DNA from 2 places in the Clostridium sp. DMHC 10 genome. Region 2 is predicted to be linked to the other one. Evidence: riboswitches for the same ligand, from Rfam matches in the RefSeq annotation. Region 2 holds a riboswitch; the other holds the start of a gene.
The links. Region 2 has a riboswitch for FMN ahead of AGR56_RS11055 (ECF transporter S component). Riboswitches for the same ligand answer to the same signal wherever they lie in the genome.
Positions count from the first base shown of each region.

Region 1: it holds a riboswitch for FMN, as region 2 does, so the genes downstream of both, ribD (bifunctional diaminohydroxyphosphoribosylaminopyrimidine deaminase/5-amino-6-(5-phosphoribosylamino)uracil reductase RibD) here and AGR56_RS11055 (ECF transporter S component) in region 2, are expected to answer to the same signal.

Region 1 is NZ_LGVB01000015.1:2,228,829-2,235,606, forward strand. It holds gene AGR56_RS12795 (HAMP domain-containing sensor histidine kinase) at 1-579, shown strand, start outside; gene AGR56_RS12800 (hypothetical protein) at 594-1,052, shown strand; gene AGR56_RS12805 (hypothetical protein) at 1,030-2,037, shown strand; FMN riboswitch at 2,097-2,210, shown strand; gene ribD (bifunctional diaminohydroxyphosphoribosylaminopyrimidine deaminase/5-amino-6-(5-phosphoribosylamino)uracil reductase RibD) at 2,367-3,449, shown strand; partial or broken gene AGR56_RS19625 (riboflavin synthase) at 3,454-4,026, shown strand; partial or broken gene AGR56_RS12815 (bifunctional 3,4-dihydroxy-2-butanone-4-phosphate synthase/GTP cyclohydrolase II) at 4,108-5,314, shown strand; gene ribE (6,7-dimethyl-8-ribityllumazine synthase) at 5,343-5,807, shown strand; gene pdxS (pyridoxal 5'-phosphate synthase lyase subunit PdxS) at 5,934-6,778, shown strand, end outside.
Region 2 is NZ_LGVB01000015.1:1,865,515-1,872,292, reverse strand. It holds gene AGR56_RS11075 (HD domain-containing phosphohydrolase) at 1-75, shown strand, start outside; gene tsaE (tRNA (adenosine(37)-N6)-threonylcarbamoyltransferase complex ATPase subunit type 1 TsaE) at 143-601, shown strand; gene tsaB (tRNA (adenosine(37)-N6)-threonylcarbamoyltransferase complex dimerization subunit type 1 TsaB) at 598-1,311, shown strand; gene rimI (ribosomal protein S18-alanine N-acetyltransferase) at 1,304-1,765, shown strand; gene AGR56_RS11055 (ECF transporter S component) at 1,779-2,405, opposite strand; FMN riboswitch at 2,495-2,610, opposite strand; gene AGR56_RS11050 (Tex family protein) at 2,658-4,814, opposite strand; gene AGR56_RS11045 (M28 family metallopeptidase) at 4,955-6,313, shown strand; one part of gene prfB (peptide chain release factor 2) at 6,382-6,778, opposite strand, start outside.

The DNA.
Region 1 (6,778 bases), 360 kb from region 2:
GGAAATTTAGAGGATAAAGAAGAGATGATTTCTGGACTCAATATAATAGAAACTGAAAGTGATAGATTATCAAAGCTTGTAGAAGAACTTCTTGATTTTTCAAAATTTATTTCAGGAAAAATAGTTCTAAAAAGAAATAATGTTAATATTGTAAATACAATTTTATATATACAGAAGCAAATGTCGCTTAAAGCGTTAAGAAACAATATTAAATTTATGGTAACAATGGATGATAACATTCCTATTGTACTTGTAGATGAAAACAGAATAAAGCAACTTTTAATAAATATCCTTGATAATGCATTTAAATTTACAGAAGAAAATGGTACAGTTGAGCTTAAAGCTAAAACTAAAGACGATAACTTAATAATAATTGTAAAAGATTCTGGAATTGGTATACCGGAAAGCGATTTGCCAAGAGTTACAGAAAAGTTTTTTAAGGGGAAAAGTAGTAAATCAAGTAATGGCATAGGCTTATCTATTTGTAAGGAAATAGTAGAACTTCATAGTGGTAAACTTGAAATTAATAGTAAGCTTGGAAAGGGAACCGAGGTGCGTATAATACTACCTATATTATAGAAAAAGGTGATAATTTGAAAAAAATTAATACTATAATTTTCGTTTTTGTAATCGTAACAGCTTTTTTGCTTTACAAAAATATGAATTTGTATTTTAATGTTAGAATTGCACCTACTAAAACTTCAAGGGTTCCATTATATGGTGAGTGGACAGTTTCTAAGTTTGTGAAAGCAGGGCAAACAAATTTAACAGATGAAAAAATTAAAAGTATTATAGGTAAAAAAGCTATTTTTAGTAATTTTGAAGCAAGATTTAATAATGACATTTGTAAAAAACCCAACTATAAGATAAAAGTAGTTGACACTGAAAATTATTTTGAATCTAATTTTAAAATAAAACCTTCTCAACTTGGAATAGATGAGAAGGAGGTAAAGGTTGTAACTATTTCCTCTAGAAATTCATTTTATGATGAATATATACAAGTTAGTGATAACCTTATATTGAAGAATTATGAAGGCGTGTTTTTTTCTTAAAGAAAAAAATGGAACAATAAAAATTAATAAAAATAGGTCCAAAGGACCTGATGAAAATAAACTTACAGATGGCGATAGAAAGAAAAAAGTCATGGCACAAAATGGTGTGCTTATAGGATTAAGATATAGTACTGATTATGGCTATCAATATAAGACAATTTGGATAAATAGTAATGATAAAAATCAATTTGGCATAAAGGAAATGAATAATTTAATTGTTCCAAGAAAAAATGGTTTTATGATGGTTGGAGTTGATAAGATAAATGAAAATGGAGTATATGTTAGGGATCAAATTTGGACAGGAACACTTAATACTGCTGCAAATAGTATAGTTAAAAATGTAAGTTCTGCTAAACAGGATAATACTATTGATTATAAAATAAACTTTGTTGGAAATGAGTATATATCTCTTGAGAATAGTGAATTAAAAACAAACAGTTATGGCAAATATGTATCAAAAACTTATCTTTCTGTATTGCCATTGGATAACATTTATGGCAATAGTGTTGCATTTTCAAAAATAATAGGAAATAACAATAATGATTTACTAAGTAGAAATGCAGAGGAATACCTTGTAAAGACAGGTAAATCTGATTATAAGTTAGATAAAGATGAACTTGAGACCAATTGGGGAATTGTAAGATCTAAAGGAAAATGGATAATAAGAGGAAGAATTGCAAATGAAGATTTTAATGTAAATATAGAGGTGCCTAAAATATTGACTACTTATGATCGTTTATTTATTCCTTTTAAAACCATTCAATACAAGTTTCCGGACGTTTTAGATGCGTATACATCTTTAAATAATAATTTTATGATTACAATAACGGACAATAAGCTAAATATAGTAAGTATTGAAAATAATTCAATAGAAAAAATAGAGAAAACTATAGCTATTGATGAAAATGCTCAGGTAGTTATGTCCCAATGGGCAACTGGCTCATACGTTGATAAGTGGGATAAGACTTTTCAGAATATAAAGTAGAGAGTAATATTATTGACATAATTAAATTACAATGGTAAACTAAAAATAATTAAATAGAGATTATCCTTCGGGGTTGGGTGAAATTCCCGATCGGCGGTAAAGCCGCAAGCCATTTGGCAGATCCGGTTAAATTCCGGGGCCGACAGTTAAAGTCTGGATGAAAGAAGGAAAGAAAGTATGTGTTTTTGATGCATATTTTTTGGTATTCAAGTCCCTGAAAGATAATTTTAGGGACTTTTTTGTGCGCACAATTTTTAGTCCTACTTTAGTAAAAGTATATTTAAGGTTTAATAAGTATTGGTAGGTGATTTAAAATTAACGATTTTTTTATGAAAAGAGCTCTTGAACTTGCGGCAAGGGGGAGAGGGCGTGTAAATCCAAATCCAATGGTTGGGGCAGTTATAGTAAAGGATGGAGAAATAGTTGGAGAAGGATATCATGAATATTTTGGAGGAAATCATGCGGAAATTAATGCATTAAATATAGCAGGAAAAAAAGCAATTGGTGCAGATATATATGTTACTTTAGAACCTTGTTCGCATTTTGGAAAAACACCTCCATGTGCTTTGGCATTAGTTAAGGCAGGAATAAAGAGAGTAATAATTGCTATGAGGGATCCTAATCCGCTTGTTAGTGGAAAAGGAATTGAAATACTTAAACAAAATGGAATAGAGGTTTTAAATGGGGTACTTCAGAAAGAAGCTTTAAAATTAAATGAGGTATTTGTTAAATATATAACTACGAAAAAACCTTACGTTATTATGAAAACAGCTTCAACCTTAGATGGAAAGATATCAACTGTAACTGGACAATCAAAGTGGATAAGTTCAGGAGCTTCTAGAAAATATGTGCATTATTTAAGGAATAATATTATGGGAATAATGGTTGGGATAGGAACTATTATTGCAGATGATCCACTGCTTACAACAAGATTAGAAGGGGAAGTTTGCAAAAGTCCAACTGCTATAATTGTAGATTCAAAGCTTAGAATACCCTTGAACTCTAAAATATTAGATACTTTAAAATATAGAAAGATTATTATTGCAGTAACAGAAAAAGCAGATAAAGTTAAGCTGAAGCAGCTAAAAGATATAGGAGTTTTAATAATTGAAACACCAACAAAAAATAAAATGGTTGATTTGAATTATCTTATGATGAAGCTTGGAGAGCTTAATATAGATAGTATTTTGCTTGAAGGTGGAAGTACTTTGAATTTTTCTTGTATTAAGGAAAAAATTGTAGATAAAGTTATGTGTTTTATATCGCCTATACTGCTTGGTGGTGAAGAAGCTAAAACAACCATTGGTGGTGCTGGAATAGAATGCTTAAGTAAAGCTATAAAAGTTTCAAATATAAAACTAAAAAATATAGAACAGGATATTTTAGTAGAAGGGTATATAAAAGGAGTGTGAGCAGTTGTTTACAGGTTTAATAGAAGAAGTTGGAGAAATTAATACAATTAGAGAATCGGCTTCTTCAATAAAATTAGGAATTAAGGCTGCAAAGATAATGAAAAATATAAGCATTGGAGATAGTGTTGCTGTAAATGGCGTATGTCTTACTGTTACATCTATAGAAAAAGGTGAATTTGATGTTATGCCAGAAACAAAGCGGATTACAAGCTTAAAAAATTTAAAAATAGGAAGCAGGGTTAATCTTGAGAGAGCATTAGCACTGGGAGATAGATTTGGTGGTCACATAGTAAGTGGACATGTAGATGGAGTGGGAATTGTTGACAAAGTTAGAAAGGATGATATAGCAATTGAGTTTGTAATAAAAGTGGATACTGAACTTGCAAGTAAGTTAATTTACAAAGGGTCAGTAGCTGTGGACGGTGTAAGTTTGACTTGTGGAGAAGTTGGAACAAGTTGTTTTAAATTTTATTTAATACCACATACTCAGGAAAAAACTACTTTGACATGGATAAGAGAAGGCAATCTTGTAAATATTGAGTGTGACATTGTAGGTAAGTATATTCAAAATTTTATAAATATACAGAATGTTCGTAAAAAAACGTGGTATTACAGAAGAATTTTTAACAGAAAATGGATTTGCTTAGGAGGGGTAGTAGTGGAAGATAAGTTTAATACGATTGAGGAAGCTATAGAAGATATAAAATTAGGAAAAATGATTATAGTTGTTGATGATGAAGATAGGGAAAATGAAGGCGATCTTGTAATGGCAGGAGAAAAGGTCACTGGAAAAACACTTAATTTTATTGCAAAATATGCAAGAGGACTTATATGCACTCCAATGGATGGAGAAACAATGGATAGACTTGATATAGATCAAATGGTTGATAAAAATACTGAATATTTTGGAACAGCTTTTGGTGTTTCTGTTGATGCAGTTGGAACCACAACAGGAATTTCTGCCTTTGAAAGGGCGTATACCATTAATAAACTTGCAGATAAAAATTCAAAGGCAGAGGATTTTTTAAAGCCTGGACATACATTTCCGCTTCGTTCAAGAAAAAATGGCGTACTAGATAGAACAGGTCACACGGAAGCTACAGTAGATATAGTTAAACTTGCTGGTTTTAAAACAGGAGTTGGAGTATGCTGTGAAATTATGAATGAAGATGGTCATATGGCAAGGCTTCCACAGTTAATTGAATTTTCAAAAGAACATAATATTAAAATTATATCTGTTGAGAAGCTTATTGAGTATAGGAAGAGAACAGAAAGCTTTGTAAAAAGAGAAGCAGAGGCCAAGCTTCCAACTAAATATGGTGAATTTAAGGTTATTGGATACAGGAATATTGTTAATGGAAAAGAAAACTTAGCGATAATAAAAGGAAATATTGATGGTGATGATGACGTTCTTGTTAGAATACACTCAAAATGCTTGACAGGAGATGTATTAGGTTCCTTAAAATGTGATTGTGGGGATCAGTTAGCTATGGCACTTAAAATTATAGAAAAGGTTGGCACAGGTGTAGTTTTATACATGGATCAAGAAGGAAGAGATATAGGACTACTAAACAAGCTTAAAGCCTATGCACTTCAAGAAAAAGGAATGGATACGGTAGAAGCAAACTTAGCACTTGGTTTTGCACCTGATTTGAGAGACTATGGAAGTGCAGCTGAAATGCTCAAGGATCTTGGCATAAAAAGAGTGAGATTAATTACAAATAATCCCGAAAAAATAGAGGGATTAAAAAAAATATGGAATTGACGTATCAGAAAGGGTTCCAGTTAATACACAGCATTTCAAGGAAAATAAATTTTATCTTAAAACTAAAAAGGAAAAAATGGGACACATGTTAGAGATTTAAAAGTAAATATTAAAGGAGATTAAGGATTATGAAAATATATGAAGGAAAACTTGTAAGTGAAGATTTAAAATTTGGTATAGTAGCAGGTAGGTTTAATGAATTTATAGTATCAAAACTTATATCAGGTGCTTTGGATGGATTAAAAAGACATGGATGTAAAGATGAGAATATTGAAATGGCTTGGGTTCCTGGAGCATTTGAAATTCCACTAGTAGCTCAAAAGATGGCCGCTTCTAAAAAATATGATGCTGTAATATGTTTAGGAGCAGTTATAAGAGGAGCAACTCCACATTTTGATTATGTAGCATCTGAAGTATCAAAGGGAGTAGCACAAACTTCACTTAAAACTGAATGTCCTATTGTATTTGGAGTGCTTACAACAGATAGTATTGAGCAGGCAATTGAGAGAGCAGGTACAAAATCGGGTAATAAAGGCTTTGACGCTGCCGTAACAGCAATTGAAATGGCGAATTTAATAAAAGCTATGATTTAAAAAAACATTAATTGTATCCATACACTTTTTTGATAATGAGCGCTATATGTATAATTATAATATAGCGCTTATAATTTTATATTAAGGTACCTTAATATAATAAATTTTATATTAAGATTGAGAGGTATTTTTATGGAAAGACTTGAAATAAACAAAAATTTAGCTCAGATGTTAAAGGGCGGAGTAATAATGGATGTAGTTAATAAGGAACAAGCTATAATTGCAGAAAAAGCTGGTGCTTGCGCTGTTATGGCATTAGAAAGAGTTCCATCTGACATCAGAAAAAATGGTGGAGTTGCTAGAATGTCAGATCCAAAAATGATAAGAGAAATAAATGAAGCAGTAACTATACCTGTTATGGCAAAGGTTAGAATTGGACATTTTGTAGAAGCGCAAATACTACAAGAATTAGGAATAGATTTTATAGATGAGAGCGAAGTACTTACTCCTGCTGATGATGCATACCACATTAATAAACATGATTTTAAAGTTCCATTTGTATGTGGAGCTAGAAATTTAGGGGAAGCACTTAGAAGAATTGGTGAAGGTGCAGCTATGATAAGGACAAAAGGTGAAGCTGGAACTGGAAATGTAGTTGAAGCAGTAAAGCATATGAGAACGGTTATGGATGAAATAAGAAAAATAAAAAATGCATCAGAGCAAGAACTTATGACATTTGCAAAGGAACTTCAGGCGCCTTATGATTTGGTACAATATGTTTGGAAAAATGGTAAGCTTCCAGTTGTAAATTTTGCTGCAGGTGGAATAGCAACACCAGCCGATGCTGCTTTAATGATGCAATTAGGATCGGAAGGAGTTTTTGTTGGTTCTGGAATATTTAAATCACAAAATCCAGAGAAAAGGGCAAAGGCTATTGTTTTAGCTACTACTTATTACAATGATCCTAAAGTGCTTGAAGAGGTTTCAGAAGATTTAGGTGAACCAATGTCCGGACTTGAAATAAGTGATAT
Region 2 (6,778 bases):
CTTAATGAAATGGCAAATGATGGTTTTATATGTCCTATAGCTGTAGAACAATTAAAAAATGCTTTAGATAGTTAAGGTAGTAGTTTATATTACCTTTTCTTTTTTTAAGATTTGATATAAAATACTTTTAAGAGGTGATAACATGACTTTTGTTATTGATAGTGTTGATAAAACTTTACATTTGGGTGAAAAGCTTGGTGAGCTTTTAAATCAAGGTGACATAGTATGCCTGGATGGTGATCTTGGAGCCGGTAAGACTCATTTTACAAAAGGAATTGCCAAAGGACTCAAAATAGATGATTACATAACTAGCCCAACCTTTAACATTGTAAACGAGTATCAAGGAAGACTTAAATTATATCATTTTGATGTTTATAGAGTTAATGATCCAGATGAAATTTATGCTATAGGATTTGATGAATACATATTTAGTGACGCTGTAAGTGTAATTGAATGGTCAAATTATATTGAAGATTTAATTCCAGAGGAACGAATAAATATTACAATAACGAAATTGCCAAATAAAGGTGAAAATTATAGACAAATAGTAATAAATTATATTGGAAATAGATATGATTATGTAAAGGAGATTAAATTATGAAACTACTAGCAATTGACTCAGCTACCGAAGCAGCTTCATGCGCCGTAATGGATGATAATAAGCTTTTAGGTGAAATTACTTTTAATTATAAAAAACAACATTCGGTAATAATTATGAACATTATAGATTATCTTCTGAAAAATTTAAAAATATCCATAGATGATTTAGACGGTTTTGTTGTTTCAAAAGGTCCTGGCTCTTTTACTGGACTTAGAATAGGCATGGCTGTAGTAAAGGGACTTAGTGAAGGTTCTAAAAAACCTTTTGTAAGCATATCTTCTCTTGATACCATGGCCTATAGCCTTGCTTACACTAGCGGCATAATATGTCCTATAATAGATGCTTTAAGAAATAATGTATACACTGCAATATATAAATTTGAAAATACTAATTTTAATAAAATTTCCGATTATATGGCTATTTCAGTAGATGATCTAATTAAAGTCCTAAAGGATTATAATTTACCTGTAACCTTTATAGGTGATGCTGTACCAAAATTCAAAGAAACCTTTGAAGCTGAGCTTAATAAAGTTAACTTTGCCCCTGGTCATTTAAACCTCGTAAAAGCCTCTGGCTTATGTGAACTAGGAATGAATTTAATGCGGGAAGGAAAATTTGATAACCCTCTTTCCTCCGCCCCAATTTACTTAAGAAAATCACAGGCAGAAAGAGAATATGAGAGTAGAACTGGAAGGAGTATAGATGAATAATTTAGTTATTTGTGATTTTGAGAAAAAATATTTAAGAGAAATTCTATCCATTGAAAACTTAAGCTTTTCTGTGCCATGGACTAAAGATTCAATGGAAAAAGAACTTACAAACAAATTTGCACAATATGTTGTTGTCAAACTGGATAACCTAGTGATAGGTTATGGAGGTATGTGGCTTATACTTGATGAAGGTCATATAACTAATATAGCTGTACACCCAGAATTCCGAGGAATAGGAGCTGGCAAAAAAATCATAGAGGGTCTTATTAACATATGTAAAGAAAAAAGCATAAATTCACTAACCCTTGAAGTTAGAGCTTCAAATTATGTAGCTAAAAACTTATATAGAAAGTATGGATTTATAGAAGAAGGAATTCGTAAAAATTACTATAATGACAACAATGAAGATGCGATTATAATGTGGAAGCATAATATACAAAAAAGTTCCCTATGAAGGAACTTTTTTATTACTTTGACGCTCTATTATAAGCCGAAACATTTTCTTCTATCTCTTTGTGAACTACTGGTGAAATCTTCTTATATACAGCCATAGTTACAGCTGAAATAACTGCACCTTTTATCACATTAAATGGAACTATTGCAAATATTATAAAACTTTTAAGATCAGTTACATAAGGATTAACTACATGCGTTGCTGCTACTACTGCCTTTATAGGAAAATGAAGTGCTGTTTCATACATTGGCAAAAGTACAAAATAGTTCAAAAGGCAGCCTGCTATGGACATTGCAACTACACCAATAACCAATCCGATAACAGCATTTATTTTTGTTTTCTTATGCTTATAAATTAAACTTGAAGTTAAAACCATAGAAGATCCTATTAAGAAGTTAGCAATTTCTCCTACCCCTGCTGTCCCTGTTTTGGATAATGCAAGCAAGTTTTTTACAAGTTCTATTGCAATTCCTGCAACTGGCCCCATTGCAAATCCACCTACAACTGCTGTAAGATCACTAAAGTCTATCTTCAAAAAGCTCGGAAAAATTGGTATAGGAAATTCAATAAGCATAATTATAAAGCCAATTACACCTAAAAGTGATATTTTAATAAGTTTACTAAGTTTTGAATTTTTCATTTTATATGCCTCCTATTATTTGTTTGATATCTCCAGAAGTGGCATAATAAAAGCCCCAACTAAAAAGTCAGGGCACATTAAAAACACTATTATTTCTTCTTTTATCCAGACTTTACTGTCGGCCTCGGAGTTTCACCGAATCATGCCATAAAAGGCTCGCGGCTATACCGCCGGTAGGGAAATTAACCCTGCCCTGAAGAATATCAATATTATATTATCTTTATTATAGTTCATTTTAAAAATTTAATCAAGCTATTTTTTCATGCTTAAGGATATCCTATTTCTCTTTTCATCTACCTCAAGAATTCTAACTTCAACTATGTCTCCAACTTTAACAACATCAAGTGGATGTTTTACAAATCTATCAGAAAGCTGACTTATATGCACAAGCCCATCTTGATGAACACCTATATCAACAAATGCACCAAAATCAGCAACATTTCTTACCGTTCCTGTTAATACCATACCAGGTTTTAATTGCTTTATATCAACAATTCCTGTTTTAAGTATTGGTTTTGGCATTTCTTCTCTTGGGTCTCTTCCTGGCTTTTTTACTTCTTTAATAATATCCGAAAGGGTTGGAACTCCAACTTTAAGTTCTTCAGCCAATTTATCTATTCCAACAAGCTTTATCATAGAATCCATATTAGCTAGATTACCATTTTTTATATCACTTTCTTCATAACCAAGCTTACTTAAAAGACCCTTGGCTGCATCATAAGATTCCGGATGAACTGAAGTATTATCAAGTAACTCTTCACTTTCTGGTACTCTTAAGAATCCTGCACATTGTTCAAAAGCCTTTGGTCCAAGTCGCTTTACCTTTAAAAGTTCTTTTCTATTTTTGAATTTACCATTTTCTTCTCTATATTCAACTATATTTTTTGCTATATTAGCATTTATTCCAGATACATAAGATAAAAGAGAGGGAGTTGCAATATTAAGGTCAACTCCAACATTATTAACACAATCCTCAACCACACCTTTTAATGAATCTTCCAACTTTTTAGGTGCAACATCATGCTGGTATTGACCTACTCCTATAGATTTTGGATCAATTTTAACAAGCTCTGCAAGTGGATCTTGAAGTCTTCTTCCTATGGATATTGCCCCTCTTAAGGATACATTTATATCCGGGTATTCCTTTGTTCCAAGTTCAGAGGCTGAATAAACTGATGCCCCTGCTTCAGATACGATTACATAATAAAGTTCAATTCCCTTTTCCTCTTTTACTTCTCTTATGAGTCTTGCTATAATCTCTTCTGATTCTCTGCTAGCAGTCCCATTTCCAAGTGATACCATTCCAACGTCATACTTATAAACTAATTCCTTTAATGTCTTTATAGAACCTTCTACATCATTTTGAGGTGCAGTAGCATAAACTGTTGCAGTATCCAAAAGCTTGCCTGTTTCATCAAGTACTGCTATCTTACATCCAGTTCTAAATCCAGGGTCATATCCTAAAACTGCTTTTCCTTTAATAGGAGCTTGCATTAGTAGTGCTTTTAAATTAGCTTTAAATATTTCTATAGCTGAATTTTCTCCTTTTTCTGTAAGATCAGCTCTTATTTCTCTTTCTATAGATGGATATATTAATCTCTTTAATGAATCTGCTACGCTTTCTTCTATGTATTTATCTGTAATTTCATTTCCTTTTAGACAGTTTAAATTTAAATATTCAATTATCTTTTCATCCTCACAAGTTATTTTAACTGAAAGTATTTTATCCTTTTCTCCTCTATTTATAGCAAGTATTCTGTGAGGAGGTATTTTACTTACTGCTTCTTTAAAATCATAGTACATTTCATAAGGTGTTGATTCCTCACTGCTTCCCTTGGTTTCAACAATCCCATTTTTGAAAACATACTTTCTAATCCACTTTCTGTATTCAGCTTCATCAGATATACTTTCACTTATTATATCCTGTGCTCCTTTTAAGGCTTCTTCCACAGATTTAACCTGTTTCTCTTCACTTATAAAACCTTTCGCAAATTCTTCAATATCTTCTTTAAATTTTCCACTTAGTATTTCATCTGCAAGAGGCTTTAAGCCCTTTTCAGCTGCTATTGTAGCCCTTGTTCTTTTCTTAGGTTTATATGGCCTATATAAATCTTCAACTTCAGTTATGGTTTCGGCACTAGTTACGCTTTCCTTCAATTCATTGGTAAGTTTGCCCTGCTCATCTATGGATTTTATAACAGCTTCTTTTCTTTCATCAAGATTTCTTAAATATATAAGTCTTTCAGATAAACCTCTTAATACTATATCATCAAGTCCACCTGTTTTTTCTTTTCTATATCTTGCTATAAAAGGAACAGTTGCCCCTTCGTCAAGCATTTCTATAACACTGTTAACTTGCTTCAAACTTATTTTAAATTCCTCTGCCAATCTGCTGCTTATATTTTTCATTAACTACTTTACCTCCAAAAAATTCAAATTGTAGACATGATATTATTATAAATAAAAAACTTCTGTATTTCAACTTACTTGTAATATAAGGCTTTGCAAATTCATAGAAATATATGGAAAATCAATTTAAAGGAGTTATTATGAAAAAAATAATTTTATGCGTCCTTCTTGTAATATCGATAATTCTATTTTCTTTCAGCTTTCAAAAATATTGCTCCATACATAAATTTAATATAGATGCAGTAAAAAAGAATATAACTTTTCTTTCCAGTAACAGCTTTAAAGGTCGTCTAGGTGGAAGTTTTGAAAATGAGGTTGCAGCTAACTATATTAGACAACAATTTAAGGCCTCTAACCTCGCCGCGTACAGTCAAAATTATTACCAAACATTCAACGCATATTACCCAAAAAAAGTTTCTGGAGCTCCCTATCTTAAAGTTGTAGATAGTCATGGCAATACTATAAAAACTTACGTTTATAAAAAAGATTTTAAAGAAGATATGTTAAATTTTAAAAAGGATCATATTGTATTCTATAACGGATCAAATATAAAAGCTAATTCTTCATACATTCAAATAAAAGATAAAAGCGAGAACTTTTTAATTTATTCTCCTAAAGATAACAATTTAAACTTTAGAAGTTCTTTTATAGCAGATAGCGACTATTCTTTATGTATAATGGCAACTAAAAATTGTCTTTCAGAACTTAGGAATTATTTAAACAAGGGCTGCATAATAGATTGTTTTATACCTTACTCTAATGATACAACAACTCTTAAGAATGTTATTGGGTATATAAAAGGCAGTGATTCTTCAAGACCTCCAATTATTATTTCTGCACATTTTGATCATGTTGGCACAGACTTAAGTGGCGAAGTATATAATGGTGCTCTTGACAATGCCTCTGGAACAAGTTTTATACTTGAGATGAGCAAATTTATAAGTTCTCTAGGCACACCTAATAGGGATATAATTTTTATTGCTTTTAACGGAGAAGAATTTGGTCTTAAAGGCTCCGAAGCTTTCGTAAATAAATACTATTCCAAAATAAAAGGCGGGGAAGATTACAATTTTGATATGATAGGAAGTTCTTCCTCCGTTCCATTATCAATTATGGGTGGAAAAAAAGATACTGTAAAATCAAAACCTATTAGCTCTATTTCCGCACTTTGTGCAAAAGAGCATGTTAGTTTCAACTATATATTTGACGATGCTAGCGACCACTCTTCTTTTAGAAACAAAAATATAAATGCGATAACATTTTGCGATGATGATACTTCAAGAATTCACACACCTAGCGATAAATCATCTTATATTAATTCTAGCTCTATAGATAGGTGCTTTAAAATAGTTTCTAAAGACATAATAAATAATTCTTTTAACTTTAGCTTTTTAATCTTATATAATAAACAAGTTTGTATACTATCTCTATTTTCTGTAATTGTATTAACCTTAATCTCACTTCAGTATGCAGTTAGAAATATGAACAGTAAAAATTAGTATATTAACAAAATAGGGTGAGCATATAATTTTACACAAGAACTATATCCCACCCTTATTATATACAATTATAAATTGCTTTCCTGCTTTAAAAATCCTTTAATAAAATCATCTATTTCTCCATCCATAACCGCATTAACATTGCCAGTTTCAACACCTGTTCTATGATCCTTAACCATAGTATATGGTTGAAAAACATATGATCTTATCTGACTTCCCCACCCCATATCCTTTAACTCTCCGGTTAGGTCTTCTATTTTTTCCTTATGAGCTCTTTCTTTTAATTCAACAAGCTTTGATTTAAGCATAGACATTGCAGTTTCTTTGTTTGAATGCTGACTTCTTTCATTTTGGCATTGCACTACTACACCTGTCGGAAGATGTGTTATTCTAATAGCAGAATCAGTCTTATTTATATGCTGACCTCCTGCACCACTAGCCCTATAAGTATCAATCCTTAAATCT